2 linked regions of the Shinella zoogloeoides genome follow. The protein of the gene in region 1 interacts with the protein of each later gene in a pairwise test. Links are inferred from orthologs where the notes say so. Each region holds a gene or a part of one and is shown on either strand. Other genes may lie near its edges. The genes, in order: hfq and rho.

The links.
Region 2: the proteins of hfq (region 1) and rho interact in binary tests that used the Escherichia coli proteins (3 or more experiments, as listed by UniProt). The link is inferred for Shinella zoogloeoides from one-to-one orthologs.

The regions. Positions count from the first base shown.
Region 1 is NZ_CP132311.1:1,490,555-1,498,802, forward strand. The notes cover bases 2,067-4,988. They hold hfq (RNA chaperone Hfq), read left to right. Parts: upstream 2,067-3,367; coding sequence 3,368-3,610; downstream 3,611-4,988. Other genes in these bases: trkA (Trk system potassium transporter TrkA), read left to right, coding at 2,067-2,396; Q9316_RS08440 (D-amino-acid transaminase), read left to right, coding at 2,405-3,268; hflX (GTPase HflX), read left to right, coding at 3,688-4,988. Outside these bases: nitrogen assimilation response regulator NtrX, read left to right, coding at 1-989; more of trkA, read left to right, coding at 1,020-2,066; more of hflX, read left to right, coding at 4,989-5,013; mazG (nucleoside triphosphate pyrophosphohydrolase), read right to left, coding at 5,021-5,872; siroheme synthase CysG, read left to right, coding at 6,076-7,515; Q9316_RS08465 (DUF2849 domain-containing protein), read left to right, coding at 7,517-7,834; Q9316_RS08470 (nitrite/sulfite reductase), read left to right, coding at 7,845-8,248. UniProt on the Escherichia coli protein: RNA chaperone that binds small regulatory RNA (sRNAs) and mRNAs to facilitate mRNA translational regulation in response to envelope stress, environmental stress and changes in metabolite concentrations.
Region 2 is NZ_CP132311.1:3,617,829-3,625,948, forward strand. Bases 3,686-6,479 are described here. They hold rho (transcription termination factor Rho), read right to left. Parts: upstream 5,819-6,479; coding sequence 4,553-5,818; downstream 3,686-4,552. Other genes in these bases: mnmE (tRNA uridine-5-carboxymethylaminomethyl(34) synthesis GTPase MnmE), read right to left, coding at 3,686-4,429; hemJ (protoporphyrinogen oxidase HemJ), read right to left, coding at 6,004-6,479. In the rest of the region: Q9316_RS18735 (ParA family protein), read right to left, coding at 1-513; 16S rRNA (guanine(527)-N(7))-methyltransferase RsmG, read right to left, coding at 527-1,159; tRNA uridine-5-carboxymethylaminomethyl(34) synthesis enzyme MnmG, read right to left, coding at 1,156-3,036; more of mnmE, read right to left, coding at 3,113-3,685; more of hemJ, read right to left, coding at 6,480-6,534; hemE (uroporphyrinogen decarboxylase), read right to left, coding at 6,540-7,574; Q9316_RS18770 (pyruvate, water dikinase regulatory protein), read left to right, coding at 7,981-8,120. UniProt on the Escherichia coli protein: Facilitates transcription termination by a mechanism that involves Rho binding to the nascent RNA, activation of Rho's RNA-dependent ATPase activity, and release of the mRNA from the DNA template.

The sequences.
Region 1 (8,248 bases):
GCCGCGAGGTGACGGAACTCAAGAAGCGTTCGGGCGACCCTGCCGAACTGATCGGCACCTCCGTCGCCGTTTCGCAGCTTCGCCAGAACATCGAGAAGGTGTCCCCGACCAACAGCCGCATCATGATCCTCGGCCCTTCCGGTTCCGGCAAGGAGCTGGTGGCGCGCATGATCCACCGCAAGTCCAGCCGCGCCGGCGGTCCGTTCGTCGTGCTGAACGCGGCGGCGATCACGCCGGAGCGTATGGAGATCGCGCTCTTCGGCACGGAGGGCACGCCCGGCCAGCCGCGCAGGACCGGCGCGCTGGAGGAGGCGCATGGCGGCATCCTCTATCTCGACGAGATCGGCGAGATGCCGCGCGAGACGCAGAACAAGATCCTGCGCGTGCTCGTCGACCAGCAGTTCGAACGCGTCGGCGGCTCCAAGCGCGTGAAGGTGGACGTGCGCATCATCTCGTCCACCGCCTACAACCTCGAAAGCCTGATTGCCGAGGGCGGTTTTCGCGAGGACCTCTACCACCGCCTCGCCGTCGTGCCGGTGCGGGTGCCGCCGCTTGCCGAGCGGCGCGAGGATATCCCGTTCCTCGTCGACATGTTCATGCGGCAGGTCAGCGAGCAGGCGGGCATCCGCTCGCGCAAGATCGGCGACGACGCGCTCGCCGTGCTCCAGGCGCACGACTGGCCGGGCAACATCCGTCAGCTGCGCAACAATATCGAGCGCCTGATGATCCTCGCCCGCAGCGACGGCCCGGATACGCCGATCACCGCCGACATGTTGCCGACGGAAGTGGGCGACATGCTGCCGAAGATCTCCACGCAGGGCGACCAGCACATCATGACGCTGCCGCTTCGCGAGGCGCGCGAGATGTTCGAGCGCGACTATCTCATCGCGCAGATCAACCGTTTCGGCGGCAACATTTCCCGCACCGCCGAATTCGTCGGCATGGAGCGCTCCGCGCTCCATCGCAAACTGAAATCGCTTGGCGTATAAGGCCCTCAGGGATTTGAGGGATTCGACGTCATGAAAGTCATCATCTGCGGCGCCGGACGCGTCGGTTACGGTATCGCAGAACGGCTCTCGGAAGAGGGCAACGACGTTTCGGTCATCGACAACCAGCCTTCGCTGATTGCCGCCATCACCGAGACGCTCGACGTCAGCGGCGTCGTCGGCCATGGCGCGCACCCCGAAGTGCTGGCGAAGGCCGGCGCCGACCAGGCGGACATGCTCATCGCCGTGACGCTGTTCGACGAGATCAACATGGTCGCCTGCCAGGTCGCCCATTCGCTGTTCAACGTGCCGACCAAGATCGCCCGCATCCGCTCGCAGAACTATCTGGCGCCGGAATATTCCGACCTGTTCTCCCGCGAGAACCTGCCGATCGACGTCACCATTTCGCCTGAGGTGGAGGTGGGCAAGATGGTGCTCAGGCGCATCTCCTTTCCCGGCGCGACCGACGTCGTGCGCTTTGCCGACGACCGCATCGTCATGGTCGCCATCGAATGCATGGAGGATTGCCCGGTCGTAGAGACGCCGCTGAAGCAGTTAAGCGAGCTTTTCCCCGATCTCAGCGCCACCGTCACGGGCATCTTCTCCAACGGCAAGCTCTTCGTGCCGAACTCCTCGGACCAGCTTCACTCCGGCGATCTCGCCTATGTGGTCTGCGACAAGGGGCATGTGCGACGCACGCTGGCATTGTTCGGCCACGAGGAGCAGGAGGCGGCGCGCATCGTCATCGCCGGCGGCGGCAATATCGGGTATTTCGTCGCCAAGGCCATCGAGGACTACCAGCCCAAGACCCGGCTGAAGATCATCGAGAGCGACCGCGAACGGGCCGTGGCGGTCGCCGACAAGCTGCGCAACGCCGTCGTCCTGCATGGCTCCGCGCTGGACCAGAAGATGCTCTTGCAGGCCGATATCCAGGACGCGGACCTCATCGTCGCGCTCACCAACAACGACCAGATCAACATTCTCGGCAGCGTGATGGCCAAGCGCCTCGGCTGCAAGCAGAACCTCGTCCTGATCAACGATCCGGCCTACGAGGATTTCACCAAGTCGCTCGGCATCGATGCGCATATCAACCCGCGCGCCGTCACGATCTCCGGCATCCTGCAACATGTGCGCAAGGGGCGCATCCGCTCGGTCTATGCGGTGCAGAAGGGCTCGGCCGAAGTGATCGAGGCCGAGGCGCTGGAAACCTCTCCGCTCGTCGGCAAGCCGCTGCGCGAGATCGAGCTGCCGCCCGGCATCCGCATCGGCGCGATCTATCGCGACAAGGCGGTGATCCGGCCGGACGGCAACACGAAGATCAAGGCGAAGGACCGGGTCGTGCTCTTTGCCGCCGCGGCCGCCGTGCGCCATGTCGAACAGCTCTTCCGCGTCAGCATCCAGTACTTCTAGGGTCTTCCATGCCTCGCTTCGCCTATGTCAACGGTCGCTATGTCCGCCATGCCGAGGCTGCGGTCTCCATCGAGGACCGCGGTTTCGTCTTCGCGGACGCGGTCTACGAGGTCTGCCAGATCCAGCAGGGCCTGATCGTCGATCTGACACGCCATCTCGACCGCCTAGACCGCTCGCTCGGCGAAATCCGCATCCGCCCGCCGATGCCGCGCGCGGCGCTTGTGGGCATCATGCGCGAGGTGCTGCGCCGCAACCGCGTCGTCGATGGCATGGTCTATCTCCAGGTGACGCGGGGCAGGGCGAAGCGCGACCATGTGTTCCCGTCGCCGGAGGTAAGGGCATCCTTCGTCGTGACGGCGAAATCGATGAACCCTGCCGTGAACGCGGCGAAATATGCGGCGGGAATCAAGGCGATCACGGTCGCCGAGAACCGCTGGGGCCGGGTCGATATCAAGACCGTCGGCCTCCTGCCGAACGTGCTGGCCCGCCAGCAGGCGAAGGAGGCGGGCGCGCAGGAAGCGATCTTCGTCGACGCCGACGGCAACGTGACCGAGGGCGGCGCGACGAACCTGTGGATCGTCGACAAAGTGGGAACGCTTGTCACGCGCCCCGCCGACCACGGCATCCTCAAGGGCATCACCCGCACCACGCTGATGGATGTGGCGGAAAAACTGGGTATCGCGGTCGAGGAGCGGCGGTTCTCCGTGGCGGAGATGCTGGAAGCGCGGGAAGTTTTCGTCACCGGGGCGACGACGATCTGCCTGCCGGTGGTTTCCATCGACGGACACACGATCGCAAACGGCCATCCCGGCATGACCGCGCAGAAAATCCGGGAGGCCTTTTTCGCCGTTGCGGAGAAGACCGCGATTTGATACCAAAATCGACGGTCCCGGAATTTCTTGCCGGGCACGGGGACATTTTATTATCAGTCAACCGGTCTCAAGGGCCGGCAATCAGAAAGAAGCGGCGCCATGGCGGAACGTTCTCAGAACCTGCAGGATCTTTTCCTTAATACCGTTCGCAAGCAAAAGATTTCCCTGACGATCTTTCTCATCAACGGGGTCAAGCTGACCGGGGTTGTCACCTCCTTCGACAATTTCTGTGTGCTGCTCCGTCGCGACGGTCACTCGCAGCTCGTGTACAAGCACGCGATCTCGACCATCATGCCGGGCCAGCCGCTGCAGATGTTCGAGACCGAGGAAAGCGGCTCCTGACAGGACCCAAGACCATTAAAAAATCCGATACAAGCAAGGATTCCATCGTTCCGGAGGCTGAGAAGCACCGGGACGACATGCGCGCCGTCGTCATCGTTCCGGTGTTGAAGGTGTCACGCGCGAAATCCGATTCGACGGCGGCGAGCGTCCGCTCGGACGAGGCGCGCCTGGAAGAGGCCGTCGGTCTCGCGCGCGCCATCGATCTCACCATCGTCCATTCGGCCATCGTGCCCGTCAGCCAGCCTAAGCCCGGTACGCTGCTCGGCACCGGCAAGATCGAGGAGATCAAGGCGGCGCTCGACGAGAACGATGCCGGCCTCGTCATCGTCGATCATCCGCTGACGCCGGTGCAGCAGCGCAACCTCGAGAAGGAGTGGGCCGCCAAGGTCATCGACCGGACGGGCCTCATTCTCGAAATCTTCGGCCGGCGCGCCTCCACCAAGGAAGGCACGCTGCAGGTCGAGCTTGCCCATCTCAACTACCAGCGCGGCCGCCTCGTCAGAAGCTGGACCCACCTTGAGCGTCAGCGCGGCGGTGCAGGCTTCATGGGTGGCCCCGGCGAAACGCAGATCGAAGCCGACCGCCGGCTGCTGCAGGACAAGATCGTCAAGCTGGAACGCGAGCTGGAGCAGGTGCGCCGCACGCGCCAGCTTCACCGTTCCAAGCGCAAGAAGGTGCCGCATCCGATCGTGGCGCTGGTCGGCTACACTAATGCCGGCAAGTCCACATTGTTCAACCGCATAACCGGGGCAGGGGTGCTGGCCGAGGACATGCTCTTCGCCACGCTCGATCCGACGCTGCGCCGCATGAAGCTGCCGCAGGGCCGCACCGTCATCCTCTCTGATACGGTGGGTTTCATCTCCAACCTGCCAACCCACCTCGTCGCCGCCTTCCGCGCGACGCTGGAAGAGGTGCTGGAAGCTGATCTCATCCTCCATGTGCGCGACATGTCCGACCCGGACAACGGTGCGCAATCTACGGACGTGCTGCGCATCCTCGCCGATCTCGGCATTGACGAGAAGGACGGTGCGGAACGCATCCTCGAAGTCTGGAACAAGATCGACCGGCTGGAGCCCGAGGCGCGCGACGCGCTGGTGCAGAAGGCGCAGACCCAGCCGAACGTCATCGCCGTTTCCGCGATTTCGGGCGAGGGCATCGATCGTCTGCTCGGCGAGATCAACCAGCGGCTTTCCGGCGTGCTGGTCGACCGCGACGTCGTCGTGCCGGTCATGCAGTTGCAGCTTCTGCCGTGGATCTACGACCACTCGATCATCGATTCCCGCGAAGACCTCGAAGACGGCAATGTGCGGCTGGAACTGCGGCTGACGGAAACCGAAGCCACCGAACTCGACCGCCGGCTTGGCAACGGGGCGAAGCGGGTCGTCGAGGATTGGGAGCGCTGACGTGGCGTTACGTATTTGACGTAACGTTACCCAAGCTGCGCTCGATCCTCTTGGCCGCCTGCCAAAGCTCTTCCATGCGCTCCAGCGTCGCCCCTTCGAGGCTTTCGCCATTGGCCGAAAGGCTGTCCTCTATGTGGGAAAAGCGGCTGCGGAACTTGGTGTTCGTGCCGCGCAACGCCATTTCCGGATCGGCACCGACATGGCGGCCGATATTGACCAGCGCAAAGATCAGGTCACCAAGTTCGTCGGCAACGGCGCGTTTGTCGTCGTTGCGCAGCGCCTCGCGCAATTCGCCGATCTCCTCCTCGATCTTGTCGAGGATCGGCGCGGGCTCGGACCAGTCGAAGCCGACCTTGGCCGCGCGTTCCTGAAGCTTCAGCGCTTCGACGAGCGCCGGGAAGGAGCGCTGCACGGAGCCGAGATAGCCGGTGAGCGGATCCTCCGGCAGGCCGCGTCTGGCCCGGCGCTCCTTGCGCTCGCGCTTTTCCGCCTGCTTGATCTCGTCCCATTGCAGCTTCACCGCTGCGGGCGTGTCCACGTCCGAACGGGCGAAGACATGCGGATGGCGGCGGATCATCTTTCGCGTGACGGCCTCTACGACGCTGCCGAAATCGAATTCGCCTTGCTCCTCCGCCATGCGGGCATGGAACACGACCTGGAGCAGGAGATCGCCCAGTTCCTCGCAGAGGTCGTCCATGTCGTTCCGCTCGATCGCGTCGGCGACCTCGTAGGCCTCCTCGATCGTGTAGGGCTTGATCGTCTCGAAGGTCTGGACCACGTCCCAGGGGCAGCCGGTCTGCGGCTGGCGCAGGGCCGCCATGATTTCGATGAGGCGTTCGATGTCGCGGCTCGGCTGCATGGCGTTCTCGGTTCCGCTTTCGGAGTGTATGCGGCATCCTTAGCGGTCGCCGGCGCGGCGAGGCAAGGGCGGCCGGTGACTTATGCTCAAAATGCGGGGCGCCAGAGCAAAACAATACCGCCCTCCCTAGGCATTGGAATTTCTGTTTCTTTTGTTCCTGGCCGATTTTCGCGATAGTGCGCACACTTCAACCGGACCGAGCCATGACCGAAGCACAGCAAAAGCTTTCGACATTCCCGGCGTTCTTTCGCACCAGCGGCAGGACGGTCGTTGTCGTGGGCGAGGGCGACGAGGCCTTTGCCAAGGCCCGGCTGCTCTTCAATACGGATGCCCGGATCGTCGTCCTGGCCGAAGAGCCGGAAAGCGATTTCGCCCGCTTCATCGCCGACAAGGGCCTCGTTCTCGTTCGCGCGCCCTTTTCAAGGGATGCCATCGCGGATGCGACGCTCGTCTTCGCGGCAACGGGCGACCCGGCCGCCGACCGGGCCATCTCGACCGCCGCGCGCGACCTCGGCATCCCGGTCAATGCCGTCGACCAGCCCGATTATTGCGATTTCTTCACGCCGGCCCTCGTCAACCGCGCGCCCGTCGCCGTCGCGATCGGCACGGAAGGGGCGGGCCCCGTCCTCGCCCAGATGATCCGCGCGCAGGTCGACCAGATGCTTTCCCCGTCGCTCGGCCGGCTGGCCAGCCTTGCCAACGGCTACCGCGCGGCCGTCGACCGTGTGTTGCCGCGCGGCGTGACGCGCCGTGTCTTCTGGCGCCGGTTCTTCCAGGGCGCCGTCGCCGATGCCGTCAATAATGGCGATATCGAGCAGGCTCGCCGCGCCGCCAACGCGCTTTTGAACGCGCAGGGCAAGGCCGCGGGCCATGTCTGGCTCGTCGGCGCCGGCCCCGGCGCGGAAGACCTGCTGACGCTGCGCGCGCAGCGCGTCATGATGGAAGCCGACGTCATCGTCTTCGACGCGCTCGTGCCGCAGGCCATCGTCGACATGGGCCGCCGCGATGCAGAGCGCCTTTCGGTCGGCAAGCGCAAGGGTTGCCATTCCAAGTCGCAGGAAGAGATCAACGACCTGCTGGTCGGGCTCGGCAAGTCGGGAAAACGCGTCGTGCGCCTGAAATCCGGCGATCCGCTCGTCTATGGCCGCGCCGGCGAGGAAATGGCCGCGCTCCGCCAGGCTGGCGTCACCTACGAGATCGTGCCCGGCATCACGTCCGCCTTCGCCGCCGCCGCCGATTTCGAGCTGCCGCTGACGCTGCGCGGTGTCGCTTCCTCGCTCGTCTTCACCACCGGCCACGACCTCACCGGCGCCGTCCTGCCGGATTGGGCGCGGCTTGCGATCTCCGGCGCCACCGTCGCCGTCTATATGGGCCGCACCGTGGCCGCCTCCGTCGCCGCTCGGCTGATGGATGCGGGCCTGCCGGCCGAGACGACCGTCGCCGTCGTCGAAAATGCCAGCCGCCGCGAAAAGCGGCTACTGCACGGCACGCTCAAGGACCTGCCGGGCCTCGAATATCGCGACGAACTCGCCGGCCCGGTCATGGTGATCATCGGCGATGCCGTCGCTGGCGCCAATTTCGAACATTCCGCACCGCTTGCCGCGCGCGAGCTCGTGCGCAGCAAAGCAGCATTGGGAGCATGACATGGCCGACAAGGTTCTGACAGCCAACCGCCTTTCCGACGGTGTCTCCGTCTGGCTGGATGCCGCCGGCAACTGGAACGAGCGGCTCCAGGCTGCTTTCGTCGCCCGCCACAAGGAGGCCGTCGAGGCGTTGGAAGCGACGGGCAAGCAGGCCTATGCCGACAACAAGGTGGTTGACGTCAACGTCGTCGATATCGAAGAGGTCGATGGCGTATTGAGGCCGCTGCGCATGCGCGAGCGCATCCGCGCCGAAGGCCCCACCATCGCCTATGCCGCCGGTTATGCCGGCTTGATCGCGACGGCCGCGCCGGCCGCCTGAGGACCATTGCATGTACCGCTACGACGAATTCGATCACGCCTTTGTCTCCGGCCGCGTGGAACAGTTCCGCGATCAGGTCGGTCGCCGCCTGTCGGGCGAGCTGGCAGAGGATGCCTTCAAGCCGCTGCGCCTGATGAACGGCGTCTACCTGCAACTCCATGCCTATATGCTGCGCGTCGCCATTCCCTACGGCACGCTGAACGCGCGCCAGATGCGCATGCTGGCGTACATCGCCCGCAAATACGACCGTGGCTACGGCCATTTCACCACGCGCCAGAACATCCAGTACAACTGGCCGAAGCTCTCCGAGCTGCCGGATGCGCTGGCCGATCTCGCGACGGTCGAGATGCATGCGCTGCAGACCTCGGGCAACTGCATTCGCAACGTGACGGCGGATCATTTCGCCGGCGCTGC
Region 2 (8,120 bases), 2.1 Mb from region 1 along the record:
ATCGACGGTTTCCAGCAACTGGCTGAGGCCTTCGAGCGCGAAGAACTCGCATTGCAGCGGCACCAGGACTGAATGCGCCGCAGCCAGCGCGTTCATGGTGAGGAGATTGAACGAGGGCGGGCAATCGACCAGCACGTAAGAGTAAGACAGCGCATCGGCGGCGGCGAGCGCCCGCTTCAGCCGGAAGACACGATCGCTCTGCTGCGCGATCTCCATTTCGATACCGAGCAGGTCCATGGTCGACGGAATGATGGACAGGTTCGGTACGGCGGTCTCAAGCGCCGTATCGGCAACACTATGGCTGCCGATCAGGAGATCATAGGACGACAGCTCGCGATTGCGGCGGTCGATTCCAAGGCCCGTGCTGGCATTGCCCTGCGGATCGAGATCGACGATCAGGACGCGCTCGCCGATTGCCGCAAGCGCCGTCGCCAAGTTGATCGCGGTCGTCGTCTTGCCGACGCCGCCCTTCTGGTTCGCGATGGTGATGATCCGGTTCTTTTCGCCTATCATGGACGCCGCCAGTCTAAGGTTTGTGCGAAAGGTTCGACACTTCGAGCACGACGGAATCCGGCTCGACGATGCTGGCATGTTTTACCAGATCGAATCTCCACCGACCAAGCGCTTTATCGACCTCGCGCTGGTAATCCCGGCCTTTATGAAGGAAAAAGCGTAAATTCCCGTTGCGCTGCACCCACGGCAGGCCGAATTGCATTAGCAGATCGAGGTCTGCCAGCGCCCGCGCCGAGATGGCGTCACAAGATTTTATCGCTTCGGGTGCGTCTTCGATTCGGATTGGATGAATGGACGCCCTGGCACCCGTCTCGAGGATGGCCGTCCGCAAAAATGCGGCTTTCTTGTTGTTGCTTTCGACAAGATGAACCCAGCCGTCCCCGATACCAGCCAGCAGAATGCCCGTCACGATGCCTGGAAATCCACCACCACTACCCAGATCAACCCATATACGGGGCCCGGAATACAGCGCATAGATCTGCGCGCTATCGACAACGTGACGGTTCCAGGTTTCTGAAAGCGTCGAAGGCGCGACGAGATTGATGGTTTTCGCCCATTTCTGGAAGAGCGAGACAAAACTGTTCAGTCGGTCCAGAGTTTCACGTGAAACATTCAGGCCGTTCAATTCGCGAGGTAGGGAATTCATGCACTTTCCGCTCGATTGCCCACATCGGTGGGAATACGCTTGAGATAGGCCAGAAGAAGGGTGAGCGCCGCCGGCGTCATGCCATCGACGCGCGCTGCCTGGGCGAGATTGGATGGGCGCGCCGCCGCCAGCTTCTGGCGAAGTTCGATGGAGAGACCGGGCAGCGCGCTGAAATCGAAGCCATCCGGAATCCATCGCTCCTCTTCGCGCCGAGCCTCGGCAATATCCGATTCCTGCCGGTTCATATAAACCGCATAACCGGCTTCGATCTCAATCGCATCGCGAACCCGGCGGGAGAAAGGCCGGAGTTCGTCCGGCCAGACATCAACCAGACGCGCAAAATCAATGTCCGGGTAGGCGAGCAGGTCATAGCCGCTTCGCCGCACGCCATCCTGATTGATCCGGATGCCATGACCAACCGCCTCATTCGGAGACAGCTTGAGCGTGTTAAGCCGATCACGCGCCTCTTTCATCTCTCCCGACCAAGCGTCAAACCGCTGTACCCGTTCAGTACCAACAATGCCGAGCCGCATTCCCAGCGGCGTCAGCCGCACATCCGCGTTGTCGGCGCGGAGAGACAGCCGGTACTCAGCGCGGGAGGTGAACATCCGGTAGGGTTCGGTAACCCCGCGGGAGGTCAGGTCATCGATCATCACGCCGATATAGCTATCCGTGCGGCTGAAGATATGGCCATCGACGCCGGCAGAAAGCCGCGCTGCATTCAGGCCGGCAACCAGACCCTGGGCTGCAGCCTCTTCATAGCCGGTCGTGCCATTGATCTGGCCCGCGAGAAAGAGGCCGGGCTGACGTTTAACTTCCAACGTGGCGGAGAGCTCGCGCGGATCGACATGATCATATTCGATCGCATAGCCCGGCTGTATGATGCGGACGTTCTCCAGCCCCGGAATGGTGCGGATGAAAGCGTCCTGCACATCAGCGGGCAGGGAGGTCGAGATTCCGTTCGGGTAGACGGTAGAATCGTCAAGACCTTCCGGCTCCAGGAAAATCTGGTGGCCGTCCCGTTCACCGAACTTGACGATCTTGTCTTCAATGGAGGGGCAGTAGCGCGGACCGACACCTTCGATCTGCCCGGAATACATGGCGGACTTTCCGATATTCTCCTCAATAATGCGGTGAGTAGCCGGCGTGGTCCGGGTGACGCCGCATTCGATCTGCGGTGTGGAAATGCGGTCCGTCATAAAGGAAAACGGCACCGGATCCTCATCCGCGGCTTGCCGCCCGACCGCATTCCAACCGATCGTCTGCCCATCCAATCGTGCCGGCGTGCCGGTCTTCAAACGCGCAAGCCGAAGCCCCAAGCGCTCGAATGTGAGCGACAATCCGAGGGACGGTTCTTCTCCGACACGGCCGGCAGGTATCTTTTCGTTACCGATATGAATTAGTCCGCGCAGGAATGTACCTGTTGTTATGACGACCGCGCGGCAAGAAAGACGGCGCCCATCCTTCATGGAAACGCCCGCAACATGTCCGTCTCGAATATCGAGATCGAAAGCATCGCCCTCAATTACATCGAGATCGGGGATCGCTGCGATCTCCGCCTGCATGGCTTCGCGATAGAGCTTTCGGTCAGCCTGTGTGCGCGGACCGCGGACAGCAGGACCCTTCCGACGATTGAGCAAACGAAACTGGATGCCGGCACGATCCGCGACACGGCCCATAAGACCATCCAGCGCGTCGACCTCGCGGACAAGATGGCCCTTGCCGAGCCCGCCAATTGCCGGGTTGCAGGACATGACCCCGATGGTGGCCGCCTTATGCGTCAACAACGCCGTGCGCGCGCCGGATCGGGCAGCGGAAGACGCTGCTTCGACACCGGCATGGCCACCGCCCACCACCACAACATCATATGTGTTCATTGCATTCATATCGCACCTACCTGTTTCACGTGAAACGCCTGAAGCGACTCGCACACGTTGCAGTGTTTCACGTGAATCATTTGCCTATGCAGAATTCCGAAAAAATGACGTCGAGAAGATTTTCGACATCGACGCGTCCAGTCACACGCCCGAGCGACTGACCGGCAAGCCGAAGGTATTCAGCCTGGATATCAAGCCCATTGGTCGCCTCAATAGCACGACGGATATTTTCCCTGGCCGTCGACAAATTGAGGATATGGCGTTGCCGGGTCGGTAATGCCAGCGCACTGCCGGCCTCAAGGTTGGGAAGATGGCGGCCAATGGCATCCAGCAGGTCGGATACCCCGTCGCCCGATTTTACCGAGATCGTAACATCTGCACCATCCTCAGGCCAAGGTGTTTTCACTTGGTCTGACTTGGTCCTCACGCGAAGCGTCTGGCCGTCATAGATCCCGTCCAATGAAGTCCATTGCGCATCCTCCGACAGCAGCAAGAGAAGGTGCGCATCGCTCATAGAGAGATGAGTCCGGCGGATTCCCTCCCGTTCGACAATGTCCTCTGTCGCCCGCAGTCCCGCCGTATCATAAAGGCGAACCGCGAAACCGGACAGATCGAGATCGACATGCAGAACGTCACGTGTCGTGCCCGGTATATCCGTCACGATGGCGACGTCACGCTTCGCCAGATGGTTCAGCAAGCTCGATTTCCCGGCATTCGGCGGTCCGGCGATAACAACCTTCAGGCCATCACGCACGATCTCGCCAGTGCGCGCATCGGCAACGTGGTTAAGAATTTCCTGCTCCAGCGCATGCATATCGCGCCAGATTGATGACGCGACGGAACCGGGCACGTCGTCTTCGTCGGCAAAATCCAGCTCTGCCTCGATCATCGCGCGTGCATGGGTCAATCGTTTCGCCCACGACTCGTAGAGCAATGACAATCCGCCCGAGGCATGTTCCGCCGCGAGGCGCCGCTGCATTTCCGTCTCCGCAGCGATAAGATCCGCCAGGCCTTCCACCTCAACGAGATCCATGCGACCGTTGAGGAAGGCGCGTCGCGAAAATTCTCCCGCCTCTGCCGGCCGCAGACCTTCCATGGATTCAAGCGCGGCGAGTACGGCTTTCACGGTGGCCCGACCGCCGTGAATCTGGAGTTCGGCGCAGTCCTCGCCGGTAAACGAGTTAGGGCCGGGAAAAACGAGAATCAGGCCTTCATCGAGTTTGTTACCATTACGATTCCGAATCGATAGTAGGGACGCGCGGCGCACCGGGGGTATGCGCCCGCACAACTCCTCGACGGCCTGCAGGCTTCTTGCGCCGCTCAAACGGATGACGGCAACCCCGGAAGGAAGGCCGCCGCTCGACAAAGCGAAGATTGTATCCGTTGCACTCATTCCATCCATTCCGGTTACGAATCGAAGTCTTCGTTTCGGAGAAGAATCGAATATTTCATTCTTGAACGAAAAATGGCCCCGTCTTGCGGCGGGACCATGTCTTAAAACGGAAAAGCACCGCGATCAGGTGTTCATCGATTCGAAGAAGTCGCCGTTGTTCTTGGTCTGCTTCAGCTTGTCGATCAGGAATTCGATCGCATCCGTGGTGCCCATGGGGGCGAGGATGCGGCGAAGAACAAAGATCTTCTGGAGATCCTGGCGCGGTACGAGGAGGTCTTCCTTGCGCGTGCCGGACTTGAGGATGTCCATGGCCGGGAAGATGCGCTTGTCGGCAACCTTTCGGTCGAGCACGATTTCCGAGTTGCCGGTGCCCTTGAACTCTTCGAAGATGACTTCGTCCATGCGGCTGCCGGTATCGATCAGGGCCGTCGCGATGATCGTCAGCGAGCCGCCTTCCTCGATATTGCGCGCCGCGCCGAAGAAGCGCTTCGGGCGCTGCAGGGCGTTTGCGTCGACACCGCCGGTCAGGACCTTGCCCGAGGACGGAACGACCGTGTTGTAGGCGCGACCGAGACGCGTGATCGAATCAAGCAGGATGACGACGTCGCGGCCGTGCTCGACAAGGCGCTTGGCCTTCTCGATGACCATTTCGGCGACCTGCACGTGGCGCGTAGCCGGTTCGTCGAAGGTCGAGGAAACCACTTCGCCCTTCACCGACCGCTGCATATCCGTCACTTCTTCCGGACGCTCATCGATCAGGAGGACGATGAGATAACATTCCGGATGGTTCGCGGTGATCGAATGGGCGATGTTCTGGAGCAGAACCGTCTTACCCGTGCGCGGCGGCGCGACGATCAGGCCGCGCTGGCCCTTGCCGAGCGGCGCGACGAGATCGATGACGCGCGGCGACAAATCCTTTGAAGTCGGGATTTCCAGTTCCATCTTGAAGCGCTCATTGGGATAGAGCGGCGTCAGGTTGTCGAAATGGACCTTGTGGCGGATCTTTTCCGGGTCGTCGAAATTGATCGTGTTGACCTTGAGAAGCGCGAAATAGCGTTCGCCTTCCTTGGGGCCGCGGATCGGGCCTTCAACAGTATCGCCGGTCTTCAGCGAGAAGCGGCGAATCTGCGAGGGGGAGATGTAGATATCGTCCGGGCCCGGCAGGTAATTCGCATTGGCCGAGCGCAAGAAGCCGAAGCCGTCCTGCAGCACTTCCACGACGCCCTCGCCGATGATTTCCACATCCTGCTCGGCCAGCATCTTCAGGATGGCAAACATCAGCTCCTGTTTGCGCATCGTGCTCGCGTTCTCGACCTCGAGCGATTCGGCGAAAGCCAGGAGGTCGGTCGGAGTCTTGTTCTTGAGGTCTTGTAGCTTCATTTCGGCCATGAATGGTCCATGCTGCGGGTCTTAGGATGGGAAAAGGCGTGCGGGTCAGGGAGGAACTGCGGGGGGTTCATGCAGTTCACTGAACGAATACACATGCCACGAAAGATGAGATGGGGCGGAAAATAGCGTTTCAGGCGCTGCCCCGCAAGGGGGCCTTGCAATTTCGTTCGATTTGTCGCGGCCGCTCAGAACGGCTTGACCACGACCATCACGACGATGAGGATCATCAGCAGCGCCGGCGCCTCGTTCCAGATGCGCCATTGCCGCCCAGTTTTCACGTTGAGATCCTCGGCAAAGGCCTTCACCGCCCGGCCATAGAACTGGTGCACGCCCGTCAGCAGCACGACGAAGGCGAGTTTGGCATGCAGCCAACCACCCTGGAAACCATAGACGGACCAGGCGAGATAGAGGCCGAGCAGCCAGGAAAGACCCATGGCCGGCTGCATGATCGTGCGGTAGAGGCGCTGCTCCATCACCTTGAAGGTCTCCGACTGGGCGGACCCGGCCGGCGCATCCGTGTGGTAGACGAAGAGCCGCGGCAGGTAGAGCAGCCCGGCCATCCAGGAGATGACGGCGACGATGTGGAGCGCCTTGATCCAGAGATAGAGATCATCCGGCGGGTAAAGAACCAGGAGGATCGCGATGAGGGCGAAGACGGCGAGGGCGACGGCGGCGCGCCGCCGCGCCCGGCGCCCCGCGCTCTCGCCCGTCTGCATCTCGCTCACCGGTTTTCCCCGCGCACTCGCGCCACCAGCCGCGTGACGTTTTCCGGGTCGGCCTGCGGCGTGATGCCATGGCCGAGATTGAAGATCAGCGGGCCGTTGCCGAGCACCTGCAGGATGGCATCGATACCCTCGTCGAGCGCCGCACCGCCGGCGACCACCCGCATCGGATCGAGATTGCCCTGCACCGGCCCTTCCTTCTGCAACTCGGCGGCAAAGGAGAGCGGCACAGACCAGTCGAGGCCGATGGCATCCGCGCCGGTTTCCTGGCGGTAGCTCTTCAAAAGCAGCCCGGCGCCTTTCGCGAACGCGATGATCTTCGCCTGCGGCCGTCGCTCTTTGACCGAGCGGATAATCCGGCGCACGGGACGGACAGCGTACTCGGCAAATTCCTTCTCCCCGAGCACACCTGCCCAAGAATCGAAGATCTGCACCGCATCGGCGCCGGCATCGATCTGTGCCACGAGGTAATCGGCGGAAAGCTCGGCCAGCACATCGAGCAGATACGCGAAGGCTTCCGGCTCCCGATAGGCAAAAAGCCGCGCGGGCGCCTGGTCCGGCGTACCGTGGCCGGCGATCATGTAGGTGGCAACCGTCCAGGGCGCCCCACAGAAGCCGAGCAGCGCCGTTTCCTCCGGCAGGGCCTGCCGGATGCGCCCGACCGCCTCTATGACCGGCTGGAGGTGTTTTGCGACGCCGTCCCCCTTCAGTGCCCGAATGCCATCCGGATCGATCGGGTCCATCCGGGGTCCATGCCCCTCTTCAAAGCGGACATTACGCTTCAAGGCATCGGGAATGACCAGGATATCGGAAAACAGGATCGCCGCATCGAAGCCATAGCGGCGGATCGGCTGGAGCGTGACCTCGGTTGCAAGGTCCGGCGCGTAACAGAGATCGAGGAAACTTCCGGCCGCTGCGCGCGTTGCCCTGTATTCCGGCAGGTATCGTCCAGCCTGACGCATCAGCCAGATCGGAGGAGGCGAAACCGTCTTGCCGTTGAGGACATCGACGATCTTCCGGTTTTTCGCAGCCAAAACGGGGTTCTCCTAATAAAGAAATAATCTCTTTTAAGAAGGTTTCTATTTCTTAGAGTCGGTGACTATCAAGGATTAAATCCTTTCCACAAAAACCCTGCGGCGCCGTGGGCGGGCAGGAAAATCGGAACCGAAAAGCGTCGTTTCGTTCGAGGAGACGGGAAAAGCGGATTCCCCGTTTGGAATCAAAAGGATTCGCGATACCGCCAAAAGCCCTTTTCTGTGGGTGGCCTGTGGACAAGCGCGACACTATGCCATGTCCATGAGTCTTTTCCACATGCGCGCCGAATTCGCCTCCCGCTGTTCGCCATTTGTGGAAAAGTCGGCATCTATCCTCTTGCCACCGACCCCCCGCCGTTCTTAGCTCACACTTGTCCCTGGCCATCAACAGGGGGCGGAGGATATTGTGGAAAGCACCAGAAACTACTTCCATCTGCACCTGATTTCGGACTCGACGGGCGAGACTCTGATCGCGGCGGGCCGCGCGGCGGCGGCGCAGTTCCAGTCCTCGCAGGCGCTGGAACATGTCTATCCGCTGGTCCGCAA